4 regions of the Megasphaera vaginalis (ex Bordigoni et al. 2020) genome follow, and region 3 is predicted to be linked to each of the others. Evidence: riboswitches for the same ligand, from Rfam matches in the RefSeq annotation. Region 3 holds a riboswitch; each other region holds the start of a gene.
The links. Region 3 has a riboswitch for S-adenosylmethionine ahead of C0977_RS04385 (methionine ABC transporter ATP-binding protein). Riboswitches for the same ligand answer to the same signal wherever they lie in the genome.

Region 1: linked by a shared signal. The riboswitch ahead of metK (methionine adenosyltransferase) and the one ahead of C0977_RS04385 (methionine ABC transporter ATP-binding protein) in region 3 are both predicted to bind S-adenosylmethionine.
Region 2: linked by a shared signal. The riboswitch ahead of C0977_RS10075 (MetQ/NlpA family ABC transporter substrate-binding protein) and the one ahead of C0977_RS04385 (methionine ABC transporter ATP-binding protein) in region 3 are both predicted to bind S-adenosylmethionine.
Region 4: linked by a shared signal. The riboswitch ahead of C0977_RS06700 (branched-chain amino acid transport system II carrier protein) and the one ahead of C0977_RS04385 (methionine ABC transporter ATP-binding protein) in region 3 are both predicted to bind S-adenosylmethionine.

The regions. Positions count from the first base shown of each region.
Region 1 covers NZ_OEQB01000001.1:37,043-41,502, forward strand. The annotation lists gene priA (replication restart helicase PriA) at 1-2,037, opposite strand, end outside; gene metK (methionine adenosyltransferase) at 2,103-3,293, opposite strand; SAM riboswitch class I at 3,344-3,446, opposite strand; gene coaBC (bifunctional phosphopantothenoylcysteine decarboxylase/phosphopantothenate--cysteine ligase CoaBC) at 3,622-4,460, opposite strand, start outside.
Region 2 covers NZ_OEQB01000009.1:17,078-21,537, forward strand. The annotation lists gene rhaD (rhamnulose-1-phosphate aldolase) at 383-1,234, opposite strand; SAM riboswitch class I at 1,374-1,468, shown strand; gene C0977_RS10075 (MetQ/NlpA family ABC transporter substrate-binding protein) at 1,549-2,382, shown strand; gene metF (methylenetetrahydrofolate reductase [NAD(P)H]) at 2,483-3,343, shown strand; gene C0977_RS10085 (FMN-binding protein) at 3,495-3,971, opposite strand; gene C0977_RS10090 (acetylornithine/succinylornithine family transaminase) at 4,176-4,460, opposite strand, start outside.
Region 3 covers NZ_OEQB01000003.1:34,415-38,874, forward strand. The annotation lists gene C0977_RS10985 (cupin domain-containing protein) at 1-18, opposite strand, end outside; gene C0977_RS04370 (cyclophilin-like fold protein) at 473-994, opposite strand; gene C0977_RS04375 (flavodoxin) at 1,320-1,853, opposite strand; gene hpf (ribosome hibernation-promoting factor, HPF/YfiA family) at 2,085-2,609, opposite strand; SAM riboswitch class I at 2,784-2,879, shown strand; gene C0977_RS04385 (methionine ABC transporter ATP-binding protein) at 2,957-4,000, shown strand; gene C0977_RS04390 (methionine ABC transporter permease) at 3,981-4,460, shown strand, end outside.
Region 4 covers NZ_OEQB01000004.1:187,883-192,342, reverse strand. The annotation lists gene C0977_RS06705 (Mrp/NBP35 family ATP-binding protein) at 1-172, shown strand, start outside; partial or broken gene C0977_RS06700 (branched-chain amino acid transport system II carrier protein) at 190-1,423, opposite strand; SAM riboswitch class I at 1,497-1,599, opposite strand; gene C0977_RS06695 (hypothetical protein) at 2,055-2,342, opposite strand; gene C0977_RS06690 (DNA polymerase IV) at 2,373-3,554, opposite strand; gene C0977_RS06685 (LysR family transcriptional regulator) at 3,699-4,460, shown strand, end outside.

The sequences.
Region 1 (4,460 bases), on a different contig from region 3:
GTAAAACGCGCGATAGTCCTGGGCGGCACTGCACTGCATGACATAATGCTCCGGCGCATAGGTCTGCATGACGACGCGGCCGGGAAAATCGCCGCGGCCGGCTCTGCCGGAAGCCTGCGTCAATAGCTGAAAAGTCCGTTCGCCGGCCCAGTACGCCGGCAGATTGAGAAGACTGTCGGCAGCAAGGATGCCGACGGCGTTGACTCCGGCGAAATCATGTCCTTTGGCGACCATTTGTGTGCCCAGGAGAATATCATATTCGTGGCGGCGAAAAGCTTCAATAATATGATCGCTGCTGTTTTTCCGCGTCGTCGTATCCTGATCGAGCCGAATGATGCGGGCCGCCGGAAACAGTTCTTGAAGCCGAGCTTCCACTTTTTCCGTCCCGGAGCCGAAAAACTTGATAAATTTGCTGCCACAGGCAGGGCAAACGACTGGAACGGCTTTTTCAGCGTCACAATAATGGCAACGCAGCGTTTCGGCATGTTTGTGATAAACCATCGCTACGTCGCACGTATCGCATTTGACAACGTAGCCGCATTTGCGGCACATGACGAAGGTCGAAAAGCCGCGGCGATTCAAGAGGACGATGGCCTGCCGCCGAGCTGCCAGCGTCTCCGCCAGAAGCGCTTCTAAAGAGGAAGAGATGACGCTGTAGTTGCCGCGCGCCAGTTCTTCCCGCATATCGACCAGTTCCGTCTGCGGCAGCGAACGCCCCATAACTCGCTTAGTCAAGGTCAGCAGCGTATAGACGCCGCGCCGAGCCAGATAATAGTCGGCAATAGCCGGCGTAGCGCTGCCCAAAATAACAGGACAATCGTAATAAGCGGCTCGTTTTCTGGCAACGGACACGGCATGATAACGAGGCGATTCGTCCTGCTTATAAGAACTGTCATGGCTTTCATCGACGATCACCAGCCCCAGCGCCTGCACCGGCGTGAAGACGGCGGAACGGGCGCCGATGCAAATATGGCTCTCGCCGTTTTGCATGCGGCGGCGGTTGTTTTCCCGTTCCCCTTTGGAAAGGCGGCTGTGCATGACGACGACGTCATCGCCGAAACGGGCCGTAAAGCGTCTGACGATCTGTCCGGTCAGCGCGATTTCGGGAACCAGGACGAGAACCTGCCGTCCTGCGGCCAAGGCATCCTTCGCCAACTGCAAATAGACCTCCGTCTTGCCGCTGCCGGTAACGCCGTGCAGGACGAAGGTTCGATGATGCCCCTCACTCCGCACGCTTGCGAGAACAGCCTGCTGCTCGTCAGTCAAGGGCCACGTCGTATCGGCGGCGGCAGCCAGTGGCAAAGCCGTCGTCCGGCGAATTTTGTCCCTTCGTTCAGCCAGCCCGGTCTTGCAAAGCGCTACAGTTGTATCGCGGCTGTAACCGCTTCGCAGCACATCGGCCAGCGGCATTTCGCCTTTTTCCTGCAAGAGCGACAAGAGTTCCGCCTGTCTCTTGCGCCGCCGCAGGATACCCGCCGTATCGGCAGCGCAAAAGACGAGATACGGTTCCGTTTTCGCAGCGATTCTGTTTTCCGTCACATTTCTGCGAAGCAGCAAGCCCTGTTTCAGCAGTCTGTCGACGACGCCGTCGCCAAAGCGGCTGCGAAAGTTTTTTTCCGCCTGCTCCCCTTCTGCCGCCGCAAAGGCCAACGCCGGCTCCGACGCGGCAACGTCGCTCCCCCTTGCCGAAAGAGAAAGAACGCGGGTTTGGCGCAGACCGTGCTTTTCCACCATAAAAAGGCGCAAGGCGTCGGCAAAGTTGCAAACGTAGTACTGGCTGATCCAGAACGCCGTATCGATCATTTCCGCTTGAAATCCCGCCTCTTCCGACAAGAGAGCCGCCACGTTTTTCAAAGCATACGGAGACGCAGCCGCTTCACCTGACCGCAAAGCGATAACGACGCCCTCTTCATGGCGGGAACCGAAAGGAACGAGAACGCGGTCCCCTACACGGAGCCGCAGCGACGGCGGCACGCTGTACGAGAACGTTTGCTGCAATCGTTTTGCCGTAATGTTGATAATAATGTCAGCAATCATTTTCATTCCTCCCGGTAACAAAGAAAGGGAGACTCTCGTCTCCCTTTGACCGTACGATATGATAATTATAAACCAGCTTCACTGCGAAGTACAGCCACTTTATCCAGCTGCTCCCAAGGCAGATGAAGATCGTTCCGGCCGAAATGGCCGTAAGCGGCCGTCTGCTTATAGATCGGACGCTGCAAATCAAGCATTTCAATGATGCCTGCCGGACGCAGATCGAAGTGTTTGCGGATCAAGGCGACAATCGTGTCCGTGTCGACGTGACCGGTACCGAACGTTTCCACATGGATCGAGACGGGATGAGCCACGCCGATGGCGTAAGCGAGCTGGATTTCGCACTTATCGGCAAGGCCTGCCGCAACGATGTTCTTAGCCACATAACGGGCGGCATAAGCAGCGGAACGGTCCACTTTCGTAGGATCCTTGCCGGAAAAGGCGCCGCCGCCGTGGCGCGCCATACCGCCGTAGGTATCGACGATAATTTTGCGTCCAGTCAGCCCGGAATCACCTTGCGGACCGCCGATGACGAAACGGCCCGTCGGATTGATAAAGAGCTTTGTCTTTTCATCGAACAGTCCATCGGGAATTTCCGGTTTGATGACATTTTCGATCAGATCTTTTTCTATCTGTTCCCGCGTCACTTCCGGACTGTGTTGCGTCGAGATGACGATCGTGTCGATGTGTACGGGTTTGCCGTCTTCATATTCGACGGTGACCTGCGTTTTGCCGTCAGGACGGAGATAGGTCAGCACGTCTTCCTTGCGGATTTTTGCCAGGCGACGAGCCAAACGATGAGCAAGTGAGATCGGCAGCGGCATGTACTCGTCCGTTTCATTGGTCGCATAACCGAACATCATGCCCTGGTCGCCGGCGCCGATGGCGTCGAATTGTTCGCCGTTGCCGGCCTTGGCTTCAAGGGCCTCGTCAACGCCCATGGCAATATCCTGAGATTGTTCGTCCAAAGAGACAAGGATACCGCAGGTATCGCAGTCAAAACCGTACTTGGCACGGGTGTAGCCGATGCCGCGTATCGTCTCACGGACAATATGGGGAATATCGACATAACAATTGGTGGAAATTTCTCCTACGACATGCACCATTCCTGTGGTAATCAGCGTTTCGCAGGCTACGCGGGCATGTTTATCTTTTGCCAAAATGGCATCCAGAATGCTGTCGGAAATCTGGTCAGCTATTTTGTCGGGATGTCCTTCTGTTACGGATTCGGATGTGAAAAATTCACGATTTTTTACCATTACCATTCCTCCTGTAAAAAAATTCCCCTCTGCAAAAGAGGGGTTCTTGTTACCCATCTTCCAGTGAAAGCACTGTTGGAATTAGCACCTTTTCAATAGTGAAGGTTGCTGCGGCGTCATCGGGCCAATCCCTCTGCCGACTCTTGATGGAACATATGTAATTTACGGTACTTAGTATTATAGAATAAGGACGAAAAAAAAGCAATAGATCGCCGTCGTTTTCCTATATCGCAAGCGCATGAAAATCATGCCTTCCAGTCTCGTCAAACGACACAGACAAGGACACTTTGCGGCTTGCCTAAAGTATCCTCGCCTCCACGTTTTTATTTTACGCCTCAGCGCTTTCTTTCGCAGCGACCAAAGCGGCGCCGGCGCTGATGATCTTTTGCGCTAATTCAAACTTGCTCATCATTTCCATCGCCTCGCTGCGCCCGTCAGGGAACAAAAAGGTCGCTATATTCGTCGTCCCCTGAAACCCGGCGCCGGCGACGCTGACATCATTGGCAACAAGCATGTCGAGGTTCTTTTTCTTCAACTTACCCATACCGTATTCGATGACATTGGTCGTTTCAGCGGCAAAACCGATCAGTACCTGATGCGTTTTTTTCTGTCCCAACCCATACAGAATATCAGGATTCTTAGCCAGTTCCACAGTCAACGTTTCCGACGATTTCTTAATTTTATTTTCCGCCGGCCTGGCAACGCGATAATCGGCAACTGCCGCTGCCTTGACGACCAGATCGACGGAATCGTAAATCTCCTCGCAAGCGGCCTGCATTTCCAGTGTCGTGCCGACATCGATGCGATGCACGCCTAACGGCGCCGGCAAAGCTGACGGAGCCGCGACGAGAGTCACATCGGCGCCGGCCAGCATGGCCGCTTTGGCAACGGCAAATCCCATGCGGCCGCTGGAACGATTGCCGATATAGCGGACCGGATCGATCCGTTCCCGCGTACCGCCGGCCGTGACCAGCACTTTTTTGCCGCGCAGCAGCGCCGAACTGCAGGTAGTCTTTTCGATATATTCGACAAGTATGTCGGGATCGGGCAGCCGACCGACGCCGTCAATGCCGCAAGCCAAACGGCCGCTGTCCGGCTCGGCGATGACATATCCCAAGGCCTTCAGCTTCTGCAAATTCCCCTGAACGACGGGATTGAGATACATAT
Region 2 (4,460 bases), on a different contig from region 3:
ATTCCGCGGTGCCACCCCAATTGGCATGTTCCATGCCCGGCTCACTTGTACGGCCTAAGCGATACAAGGTTCTTTGATAGCGATGGAACTACACCGGCGCACCCTACTGGAAACATCGTTCAGGCCGCATCTCCCGAATCCATTCTACCCGCCGGTCCGTGCTGAACTTCCACTGCCATCAGCTCGCTGTAACTGCCCCACTCGGATATACTCGTTTCGTTCATCGATCTGGTATTTATGTTTGGACAGTATTATATACTGCACACTCTGTTCTTGTCAAGCAACGGACGGGCATCTTTTTGTACGGCAAAACATGCCTGCAAATGCCGTCGGCACACCATCATAGTTGTTCCGCGCAAAAACGGCGGAAAAGGCACGGCCCTTACGTCTTCCCTTTTGACGTCTCTTCCCCTAGCCGCAATGCGCCTTCGTGTAGAACCAGGCCGAAGGCCGCCGCCAGATCCGACAAGTTCTGATTCGTCATCGCCTGCCGTTTGCCGCCCATAGCGCGGATTTTCACACAAATGGACGCCGCTTTTTCCAGCGAATCCATTAATCCGAAAGCGTCATCAAAATCGTCACCGCAAACGAAGGTGCCGTGATGCGCCCAGATGACAGCCCGATATCGCTCCATTTTCGCCAACGTCGCCGTCGCCACCGCTTCGCTGCCGGGCACCATCCAAGGTACGATACCGATACCTTCGGGAAAAACGAGGGGATTTTCAATATCCGCTTCCCACAGTTCCCTCGTAATGGCGGCATCGTCAATGGGAACGACGAACGTCAAGGCGATCAGATTTGCCGGATGCGCATGGTAAACAATGCGGTTGCGACTTGCATCCCGTCTCTTCTTCAACGCCTGTGTCCGAAGGTGCGTCGGCAGCTCACTGGTCACGTTACCGCCCTTTTCCAGCCCCCAACGGACGGCATAGCTGCCGCCGTCGGCTGCCAGCTCAATAATGCCGAGGCACTCTTCCGGAGCGGCAGCAACCTTGCTCATGTATTTGCCGCTGCCCGTAAGAAGAAAGAAATCGCCGCCCAACACCGGAAGCGGCATCGTCAAAGGCAGCCAGTTCCGTTTCGTACCGAAGCCCGCACGGCAAGCAGCCGCTTCCGCCGCCGTTAAACGATAGCTGAGATTACCGCCGTTTCGTTCATGCCAGCCGCGCTGATTCGCTTCTTCCGCCATATGAATGCAGTCTCTCACAAAGGACTCGTGCAATACTTCCATCATTCGTTCCTCCTCATCATTCATGTCTTTTCAGAATAGCACAGGGATTTCTCCGCGTCTACAATTTTGCCGCAAAAAATCTATCCTCTTTCTTGACAATGATTCCTTTTCCTAGTAGAATGACAAGCGAACAAGTTCATACATTTTATCCAGAGTGGCGGAGGGACTGGCCCTATGAAGCCCGGCAACCGGTAATACGGTGCCAATTCCTGCGGAAGCAATTCCGAGAGATAAAGAAACGGTACCCTCTTTCTTCTTTCGGAAAGAGGCTTTTTTATTGACTTCCGCTATACATTACCAAAGGGGGAATCCGTTAAATGAACCATTTCAAAAAATTATCTTTATTAGCGACGGCAGCACTTCTGTCGTTGGCAGTATTAGCAGGCGGCTGCGGCAGCAGCACACCGGCAGGCGGTACGGAAAGCACGAAGAATACGACGATCACCGTCGGCGCCACACCGGTACCGCACAGCGAAATCCTGAATGAAATCAAACCGCTTCTGGCTAAAGAAGGCATCGATTTGAAAATCGTTGAATTTATGGACTATGTCAAACCGAATCTGGCGTTGGCCGACGGCGAACTCGATGCAACGTTCCATCAGCACGTGCCGTTTATGGATAAATTCAACAGCGAACACGGCACAAAACTCGTCTCAGCCGGAAAAGTCCACGTCGAACCGATGGGCGTGTATTCCCATAAGATCAAGGATCTGAAAGACGTACCGCAAGGCGGCAAGGTGGCCATTCCTAACGACCCGTCCAATGGCGGCCGCGCGCTCCTCATTCTGCAAAGCGCCGGATTGATTACCTTGAAAGACGGCGGCAACATTGCGTCTACAGTGCAAGATATCGTCGGCAACGACAAAAATCTCCAATTCCTTGAACTTGAAGCCGCACAAGTTCCCCGCTCCCTCGACGATGTCGACATTGCCGTTATCAATACGAATTTCGCCATGGAAGCCGGTTTGAATCCGCTGAAAGACGCCCTTTTCCTGGAATCCAAGGATTCGCCGTACGCCAATATTCTGGCAATCCGCGCAGGCGATGAATCGCGGCCGGAAATCCAGAAATTGATCAAAGCGCTCCAGTCTCCGGAAGTGAAAAAATTCATTGAAGACAAATACCAGGGAGCCATTTTACCGAGTTTCTAACGCGCCGCAGAAAGACCGGAATTCTCTTGAAAAATTCCGGTCTTTCTTTCATACTGTACATACAATCAGTCGTTTCAATTCATCATAAAGGAGACAGCCTATGACCGCCAGCCCCTCATTTCCTGACAGAAAAACATTTTCTCTTGAAGTCTTCCCGCCCAAAGCGGCTTCGCCGCTTGAACCGATGATCGCCGTCCTGCGTGAACTGAGCGAATTAAAGCCCGATTTCATCAGCGTCACCTGCGGTGCCAACGGGCAAGGCGGAACGCGAACAGCGGAAGTCGCAGAAAAAATCATAACCGACTGCAAGCTGACCGCCGTCCCCCACCTGACTTGCCTAAACCTGACCGCCGCAGAGGTACTTGCCGTACTCAATGATTATCGCCAACGGCGTATTACCAATCTCCTGGCGCTCCGCGGCGACAGCGTTCCCGGACTTGAACCGGCCGCCGTCTTTCCTCACGCCATTGATCTGATCCGCTTCATCAAAGAACAAACAGGCGATGAATTCAACATTGCCGCCGCCTGCTATCCTGAGGGGCACCTTCAGGCTACCAGCCTTGACGACGACATTCATTATATGAAGGAAAAAGAAGCAGCCGGCGCCGGCAAATTTTTATCTCAACTGTTCTTTGATAATACCATCTTCTACCGCTTTCGCGAGCGAACCGCCGCTGCCGGTATAACCGCGCCGATTGAAGCCGGCATCATGCCGGTTACAAGCAAGAGTCAAATCGAACGGATGATCGCACTTTGCGGCGCATCGCTGCCGCAAAAATTCCGCCGTGCCATCGACGCGTACGGCGACGACCCGACCGCCATGCAGGATATCGGCATCGCCTATGCCATCGACCAAATTGCCGACCTTCTGGCCAACGACGTCGACGGCATCCATGTGTATACGATGAATAATCCTGATGTTACGCGAAAAATCAAGGACCGTATCCAATCACTGTTATGATAAAAAGCGTTATGAAAACAAACGACACGCCGAACGTTTAAACAACGTTCGGCGTGTCGTTTTTCCGTCCGGCAAAACGGCGCAAAGTAAGCCAAAAACAAGCGCCGACCCTCGCTGCAATCGGCAGCGCGGCTAGCCACTATCTTCCCCTCTATTTCTGTGCGTCAACTAAGGCTTTCCGCGCCGCTTCGACAAACTGCGTATGCGAGACGGTCGCCCCAGCCACAGCGTCAACGGCATCGACAGACTGCGTTTTGACGAGGTCATCGCCATACATTTTCATGGACCGATACGCTGTTTGCGCCCGTTTATAGCGATCTTCGCCTAAATTCTTACCGTACGTTTCATCTTTTATCTTACCGTCTCTATCTATCCCCTTAACGACAACGCCGGTAATCTTGTGATTCCGCACGGTAATCGCCACATCTGTCTTACCCAACTTGTCGTCAGCGGAGCTTTCTGCCGTATACGTGCCGTCTTTACTCTTGCCTAAATCGGCGACAGCAGTTTGTGCACTGTCTCCCGGCTTCGACGCTTTAGCGCCATCGTCCGTTGTGCCGCAGCCGGCCAGCAACACTGCCGCCATCACCACGGTACAACAGAATAAGCCTATCTGCTTTCCCTTCATCGCAATTCTCTCCTTTATTTTACAGATGATCTGTATATAGCGCAGGCAATCGCGCCAGTATAGTATGATCATACTGCACAGAGAAACGATTTTCAACTCCCGTGCAGCATAAAAAGCCGCTGCAAACAGTCCGGCGCAGCAGCAAAGATCTGGTGCAACGCATAAAAGGGACAGGCAAGTAGTCTCTTGCCTGTCCCTTTTGATTTACGCGTCGATAATTTTCTTCAATTTCTCGACAGCCCGTTTCAACACGTCCATAGGAATATTCAGCGGCGGCAGGAGCCGGAGCAAATCGTTCGCCGTCAATACCAAAAGGCCTTCGTCAATACAGTTGCTGACGAGTTGGGTTAACTCTTTGTCCGTCTTGACGCCGATCATCATGCCCATGCCGGAAACAAACTGAACATGCTTGCAACGCGCCAGTTCTTCCTTGATATACGCGCCTTTCGCCTTTACGTCCTGCAGCAGCGCATCGTCAATCCGGTCAAT
Region 3 (4,460 bases):
TTGTTCCTTATTTTTCATCTCTATCCTTCCTCTCATCATCTGCCGGTCTGTGTTATTCTTTTCTCTGCCGCCCCAGATATACGCTCTTTGAAATACTTCTTTGAAATCAGTGAGAAAGGCATTACCCGGACCAAAGGCCGGCAGCCATTTCTTCCACTCGACTAAGTGAAAATTTCCTCGCCTCTGCGCCGCAACATAAGACCGGCGTCGGTAAGGACAACATGCCGGCAGCGCACAAAAAGCGGCGCCTTCACCTCCGCTCCCCATTGGCGGCTGAAAGTCAGCTGCGTCAAAGGAAGCAAGGCTGTTGATCGGGAAATATTTTCTTTTTGAGCAACAGCCAACTAATATTGCAGCAATCACGTTTCATCGCTATCCTGACCCTTCACTGATGATAGCGTCATTATATGCTTTTTCACTCCTCTATAGCCGTAAATCGTTGATGAATGACGCCTTTCGTCCCGTAACGTTCCTATTCCACTCTTTCGATGGTCACATCTGCATCGCTGCCGTCGGCGAAGATACTCAAATCGCCGTTCAAATGACCTAACTGCTGCCGTTCAAATTCTTCGCCGTTCTGTTGATAAAGAATGACAAAGCTGCCGCGCGGCGCCCAGTAAACGATATCGCCCACGTCATACCGATCGGCCCGTAAATGTTCCGTCGGCAAAGCGCCTTGACCATAGCGGTACGTCATTTCACGGCCATAGAGATTGACCATGTGCAAGTGCAAAGGGAATTGTTTTAACAAGGCTTTTGTCGCTGCATTGTTTTCCAGCGTGCCATATAAGCTTTGTCCACGCACCGTCACTTTAATGGTATACATCCTTTTTTCCTCCTCCCTATCCTGTCCGTCCATAACCTGCTTCAACGCCGTTTCTCCCTGACTGAGAGATGATTCGTCAGCCTTGCTCGGAACGCAGCCCGAGAGCAGGAGCAATAAACAGGCTGCTAATAAAAGAACACTCCATTTCGCTTGCATATATTTCATCATTGCCGTCTCCTTCACGCGCATTTTCTTCTCTGCCGGAATCAAGGTTCGCCGCCCACGGGTTCCATCCGACTTGACACAGCGCCGGACAAGGACGAAAACGGAAAAAGAAAGATCTGAATACTGTCGATATCGAAACCAATCGCCTCATTGAAGCAACTCACCCTATCCCCTTGCCGCGTCATTTTTAAAGAGATCTCTCCCGATCGCTGCCGTATCGTGAGCGCTACCTTCTCGGAACGGTTATCCTCTCGTGCCGTATGGCCTGCATGCGGCGCTCCTTCCGCAGCAACGGGATAAGCTGTTGGTCCCTGTCACGAAAAGTCGCTTAAAACCCGCTTTCACTTAGCCACTCGGAAAGACCGTCCGTCCCGGAACCGTTCGGCAAAGTCAAACCCGGCAGCACCGTGGCTCCATGAGCTTGCCGGCGTATATTGTCAACGCTTTGATCGACAGTACTGCCGCCGCTGGTGCAAAAGGGAAGAATGATTTTTCCTTCCCACGTCGCCGCTGCCAAAAAGCTGTCGACGATCATCGGTTCTTCATACCACCAAATCGGATAGCCTAAGATGATGACATCGTACAACGCAAGATCAGGCAGAGGGTTCTTGATCTTTGGCCGATATGCCTGCTCCTGCTCCTCTTTTGCCTGTTCCGATACTTCACTATGAGACCCCGTGTAAGGCTTTTCAGGCACTAACTCATACACGTCGCCGCCTGTCTTTTTCCGTATCTCATATATAACGTCTCTCGTCGTTCCCGACCAGGAGTAATAGACCAATAAGACTCGTTTATCTTGCAGACTATGGGGCGCCGCCGCAGTTTGCTCCCTTGACGTGACAACCGCTCTATTTCTCATCATATACATTCCTCCCGGCAACAATACCAATACACTCAGTATACTTACGATCCATAAAATAATTTTTTTATTTTTCTTCATTGTCCCTCCTTCAATCTTACTATCTCCATCTTGCTTTCAGTATACAAGTAAAACGAAAATATAGCTAATACCTATGTCAACTATACATATATACTTAAAAAGCATGTCTTTTTGCAAAAAAATCCCTTGCCACAAAGGCAAGGGATCAACTGCTCAGAATTCCGGCTCAATAAGTCCGTATTTACCATGTTTCCGTTTATAGACCACACTGATCGTATCCGTGTCAGAGTTGAGGAAAACGAAGAAATCATGACCGACGAGATTCATTTGCAGAATTGCTTCTTCCACATCCATCGGCCGTGCGGCAAATTTCTTGGTTCTGACAACTTCAAATTCTTCTTCCGGAGCGTCAGGGCCTTCTACCAACGCGGCATGGAAGGAATCGCCCTTCATGCGGCGCGCAATTTTTGTCTTATATTTATGAATCTGACGCACGATCTTGTCAAAGCCGAGATCAATTGCGGCATACATATCGTCATTACGTTCTACAACCCGCAGCACGACGCCGTCGACCTTGACTGTAAGTTCAGCAATTTTAGTGTCTTTTTCAATAGAAAGAACGGCCTGCAAATTCACTTCGCTATCGAAATACTTGGTAACCTTTTTCTCATGCTTCAGTACGTACTCCTTTAATGCCGGAGTAATTTCAATATTCTTACCTCTTACAACTGCTGCCATAAAAATCCCTTCCTTTCATAAAGGAAATAAAGCTTGCACCGTATTTCCCCTTATATTTTATATATTCAACAGCGACATGCAAATTCCTGCTGTGAAAGTTTTGCAATAAACGGCAACTCCCGTTTGACATCATTTCCCGTTCATGATAAGATAAACGGCAACAGCATAATATACTGTTCATCCAGAGCAGCAGAGGGACTGGCCCTATGAAGCTGCGGCAACCCCCACTCGGGAAGGTGCCAATTCCATCGGAGATTCCGACAGATGACATGAGCTTAGTTCTGGTGCGCCGTCAACTGTTGACGGCTTTTTTTATTTTACAAACTGTGTTTTAAGGAGCTGATACCGTGATTATCCTGGAAAATATCACCAAAACTTACGGCGACAAGGCGAAGGTCACCGCCTTAAACGGCATTGATCTGACGATCGAAGACGGCGAGATATTCGGCATCATCGGCAAGAGCGGCGCCGGTAAATCAACGTTGGTGCGTTGCATCAATATGCTGGAAAAACCGACGAGCGGCAAAGTCATTATCAATACCAAAGAGCTGACGGCAATGAACGACAGCCAGTTGCGCCGGGAAAGAAAAAACATCGGCATGATCTTTCAACATTTTAATCTCCTGTCTTCACGTACGGTTTTTGACAACATTGCTTTCCCCCTCGAATTGATCGGAGCCTCAAAAGAGGTGATCAAAAAAAAGGTCGATGAATTGCTTGATCTCGTAGACCTGACGGACCGCCAATACAATTATCCGTCCCAATTATCTGGCGGCCAGAAACAACGCGTCGGCATCGCCAGGGCCCTGGCCAGCGATCCAAAAATTCTCCTCTGCGATGAAGCCACATCGGCCCTCGATCCGCAAACGACGAAATCGATCCTCGATTTGTTGAAGAATATCAACAAACGCCTGAACCTTACGATTGTCCTGATCACGCATGAAATGGCGGTCATTAAAGAAATCTGTGACCGCGTCGCCGTTATCGAAGGCGGCGTTATTAAGGAGCAAGGGCGGGTTGTCGATATTTTTACGGCCCCGCAATCACAAACGATGCAGGACTTCGTCAAATCCGTTATCAATACGGAAATCCCCGAGGGAATCCGTAAAATGGGCATCAGCGACCAACCGGCGCCTGACCGCAATATGCTCGTGCGCCTTCGCTTCAAAGGCGAGATTACGAAAGATCCGGTCGTGATGAATATCGCCAAAAAATCAAATGCCGCCGTCAGCGTCCTCTACGGCGACATCGACTATATCCAGGACGAGCCCTTCGGGTATCTCGTCATCGTCATCATGGGCGACATGGAAACACAAACGGCAGCATTTTCATACATCAAGGAATTACCCATTGAAAGCGAGGTTTTAGGTTATGTCCCCGGAAATCATTAAATTACTGACGCAAGGCATAGAAGAAACGGTATTCATGGTTTGTGTAGCGACGTTCATCGGCTCTTTGATCGGCATCCCTCTCGGCGTCACCTTGGTCACTTCATCGAAAGGCCATATTCTGGAAAACAGTTTCATCAATCGTATTCTCGGCACTGTCGTCAATATTGTCCGTTCCGTGCCGTTTATTATTCTCATGGTCGCCATCATCCCGTTGACCCGTATTATTGCCGGCACTTCAATCGGCACGTTAGCAGCCTGTGTCCCGCTGACGATCGTCGCAATTCCTTTTCTCAGCCGCCTCGTCGAAACCTCGATCCGCGACGTCGACTTCGGACTCATTGAAGCGGCGCAATCCATGGGGGCCACACCCTTTCAGATCATCTGTAAGGTACTCTTGCCGGAAGCGCTGCCGACAATTATTAACAATGTTACCGTCCTCATCGTCAATCTCATCGGCGCA
Region 4 (4,460 bases), on a different contig from region 3:
CGGGCCGAGCCGCGCCGACGCTTCGGCGGCAAAATACGATATCCCCCACGTCGCCAAACTGCCGATCGATCCGAATTTCGCAGCCCATTGCGATAAAGGCGAAATCGAAACATACGGCGCAACGTATTTGGAAGACACAGCCGCTTATTTGACCGGCATTTTCGGTAAATAAGCAAAAAAAGCCATCTCTTATGAGATGGCTTTTTCATTTTCCGGACCGATTGCCGTTTCGCGGCGCACGTGTCCCCACACAGCGCCGCCGACAAAGCCGATGAGAAAGGGCGTGATCCAGCCAAAGCCGTAAGACGACAACGGCGTGACCGCCACAATGACCTTAGCGGCTGCCATGCCGCTAAGGCCCGGAAACGCTTCAAGCAACGCATAGATAACGACCAAATAGGTCGCCCCTCTATACGCGCCGTCATTGGGAATGACCTTGGCAAACGTCCCCAAGACCATTAATGCCAGTACGGGCGGATAGGAAATGCTGTAGATCCACCCGATATACGTAACGATGCCGTCAACGCCCAAAAGCGCCGTTGCCGCCGATACCGCCGCCGTCACGATAACGAAAAAACGATACGACACCCTTCCCGCCGACAGCGCGCTGAATAATGGCGACAAGTAACGCGGCACGGCCAATGGACTGTTCGTAATCTCCGCTGACACAGGCCCCCATATAAAGAAGACTGCCATAAATAACCAGAAGCAGAATAACCGTAATCAGGCCGCACAACACCATCGCTTCATTGCGCGATTTCCGCGTCGTATACCCCTTGGCCTCGACGGCACCGATAAACAAGGAAGCCATGATGAAGCTGACCAGAACGTCACCGGTATTATATCCGCCCAAGAAAGCATTGACAAAAGCATTCTCCACAACGGGATCTGCCGGCGTCCCCAAGGGAAAAAAGATGCCAGCCGCACCGACAACAATGAGGATCAACGCCAATATCGGAGTCAAATATTTGCCCATCTTATCAAAAACGCTGCCTTCATCAAAGGTAAAAAAATAGGCGACGGCAAAATAAATCAGCACGCCGGCAGTAAAAGGCAGATCGGGAAAATTCCCCTGTACGCCAAGCTGAACGGCCGTCGCGCAAGTCCGCGGAATGGAAACAAAGGTACAGATAATCATCAGCAACGTTAATAAGATATGATACGTGTGCTTGCCGACATGTGCCGTAAGACGCCGCACATCACCGCACCGGTTAATAACCAGAAGCGCAAACACAGGCAACAGAATGCCTGACAAGGACAGCCCGAGCAGTGCCGGAAGAAAAGCGGTCCCGCTGCTCAAGCCCAACTGCGGCGGAAAAATAAGATTGCCGGCGCCGAAGTACGTCGCAAAAAAAGCAAATCCGAGAATAAAAACGTCTCGTAGCCGCACCGTTCGGCCGGCAAGTGTTTTCGTTTCAATCATGACGATTCCCCCTAACGAATGATTGCACAAAAAAATGCGTCATCATAACGATGACGCACCTGCAAAACCCCTATTGTCATCTGTCGCCATCGCCGTGGCGCTGGAATTGGCACCTTTCCTTCCGGAAGGTTGCCGCAGCGTCGTCGGGCCAGTCCCTCAGCTGCTCTAGATGCATATTGTAATGAGACTTCTTCACTATATACCGAAAATGCTCCCCCGTCAAGCCTATCCTTTTCCGTGCACGTTCTCGCACCAGCCGTTTCCCATGACCAAAATGTGGACAACCGGCTCAAAACAGCTGTAAAAAATGGCGTAATTACGCCATTTGTACAATTCTTCACACAAAATTTACCCTTTTCAGGATAACTTATACACAAAATCACAACACCTGTACACAGCCGTTTCGCCTTCCGTCAAGATTCCGCCTTATCCTCTCCAATATGCGAATAGCAGGAGATAAGCCACGGCTCTTTCCGCCTGGAGATATCTGAGTTATCCACAATTTAAGCGGTATCTCGTCTCGAAAAGAAGGAGAAAAAGCGGCGAAAAACAGGGCATTTAAAGCCTATACACAGACAGGCGCCAAGATTGTGTGTAATTTGTGCATAACATGTGGCATATGACGAAAAAATCAATCTACCTTGCGGCTCCAATCAATATGCACACCCAGTTCCATCCAGACCTTCGCCAGCGCCAATCGCATCGTTTCCCAACTGGCGACAGGCCGTTCTTTGATCGTCTCGAAAAAAGACAGATCGACATAGTTGTGAAGCGTCTGGCAGGTCGTCAGGTACTCGTAAACCTTTCGGTTGATCTCGTCATTACAAAGATGAACCTGTACGGTCCGTGTATCTGCATCGTATTGAATATACCCGTTATCATTCGTTCCCGTATGCGCAGCTATTTTGTATATGGCCATCGTAAAAAACCTCCTTCAGTTGCTGACTGTTTATTTTCTCGTCTCTCTATCTTGTGATAATTCCCAAAGAAACCCCTTCATGATCGCTTGTCTGCCGAACCGTTCCTGCAGTCTGTCGATCGCCGCCGTCACCTTTTCCTGTGTTTCCGCATCGTCAGAAAAAAGATCGCCCTGTATTTGCAGCGGCTGCAATTGACTGACCGTCAGCCCTAAAAGCCGTATCGGCTCAAACGCCAGATCTCTGGTAAAAAGCCGTTTGGCCGCAAAATACAACTGCGCTTCCGCGCAAGTCCCCATCGTATCCAGCGTCAACGACCGCGTCACGGTCCGAAACGACGCAAACCGGACCTTGATCGTTATCGTTCGCCCCATAAGGTGATTCCGGCGCAATCGCCAGGAAACTTCATTCGCCAAGATGCGGAACTGTTCGTCCGCTTCACGGCGCGTCTGCAGATCGTGCGGATAGGTGTGCTCGCTGCCGACAGATTGCGGCCGGCGGTGCACCGACAGCGGGCGGTCGTCAATGCCGCAAGCCAACTCGTAAATACGCCGCGCCTGCTTGCCGACGGTACGCTCCAGCGCAGTCGGGCCGACGGCGGCGATATCGCCGATGTGACGGTAACCGGCACGTTCCAACGCAGCGGCCGTAACCTTGCCGACGCCCCAAAGTCTGCGCACCGGCAACGGCGCCAGCCGTTTCTGCTCTTCACCGTAACCGATCAGAACCAGTCCGTCAGGTTTTTCCAAGTCCGATGCCAGCTTCGCCAAAAATTTGTTGGGCCCGATGCCGACGGAAGCCACTAATCCCGTTTCCCGCAAAATATCCGCCTTGATTGCCTTGCCGAGATCCGTGACAACCGTATAATGCCCTTCCATTCCCGAAATATCCAAAAAAGCCTCATCTAGCGACAAGGGTTCGATATACGGCGAATACTGTGAGAAGATAAGGCGTATTTGATGCGATATGCGCCGGTAGTGCGACATGCGAACAGGCAGAAATACGCCGTTCGGACAGCGCTGCCGCGCGACCTTCATACTCAGCGCCGAATGAACGCCGCAGGCTCTGGCCTCATAAGAAGCCGTCGCTACGACGCCGCGGTCCGTCAGGCCGCCGACAATAACCGGTAATCCGCGCAGAGCAGGGTTGTCGCGCTGCTCTACAGAAGCATAAAACGCATCCATATCCACATGCATAATCCAACGTTTAGGCATTTTGCAGCGCCTCTCTTTCCATTACTGCTATTATACAACGTTTTTCCCAGTAAAATATAGGTGATTTCTCATCTTTTATCACGCTGTAACCGCTGCAAAAAAGTTGCGAGTATGGTAAGATAATTACGTATAGGAGGCGAGCATATGGACTTATTCCAACTGACATACTTCATTGAAGTTGCCCATAAAAAAAGTTTCACAAAGGCTTCAAAATCGCTGCACATCAGCCAACCTTCCATCAGCAAAGGCATCAAGGCGCTGGAGGAAAATTGGAATGTCCGCCTTTTTGACAGAAACGGAAAAAATGTGGAACTGACGGAAATGGGAATCTACCTGTTGCCGAAGGCGGAAGCGCTGATCAAGGAGTTCAGTCAGCTGAACGAGGACCTGAAGGCGCCGAGCCTGCTGAATTCCGGCAAGCTTGCCGTCGGCATTCCGCCTATGGTCGGCTCTTCTTTCATCTCTCCTTTTATTCATTATTTCACGACAGCCTATCCCGATATCGAATTGGAAATCAAAGAAGTCGGCTCACAGGAAGTCATTTCGGCCATTGACGACGGCGTCATCCAGGCCGGCTTCGTAGCCTTGCCGATCACGACGGAAACGCCGTATGAATTCTTTATTTTCAACAAGGAATGTCTGGAAGTCGTCTTGTGGAAAGATCATAAGCTGGCAAAGAAAAACCAGCTGACCCTACAGGAAATCAAGGAGGAACCGCTCGTCTACTACCCGAAAACGTTCAGCCTGAATCCCTTTATCCGCTCTTTTTATCAAGAGCTCATGACCGATCCGAAAATCGTCTGCCAGAGCAGCAACTGGGATTTTCTCGTCGAAATGGTCCGCACCAAATTGGGCATCGCCTTATTGCCGGAAACGATCTGCCGCCGCATTCCCGACGGTGATGTC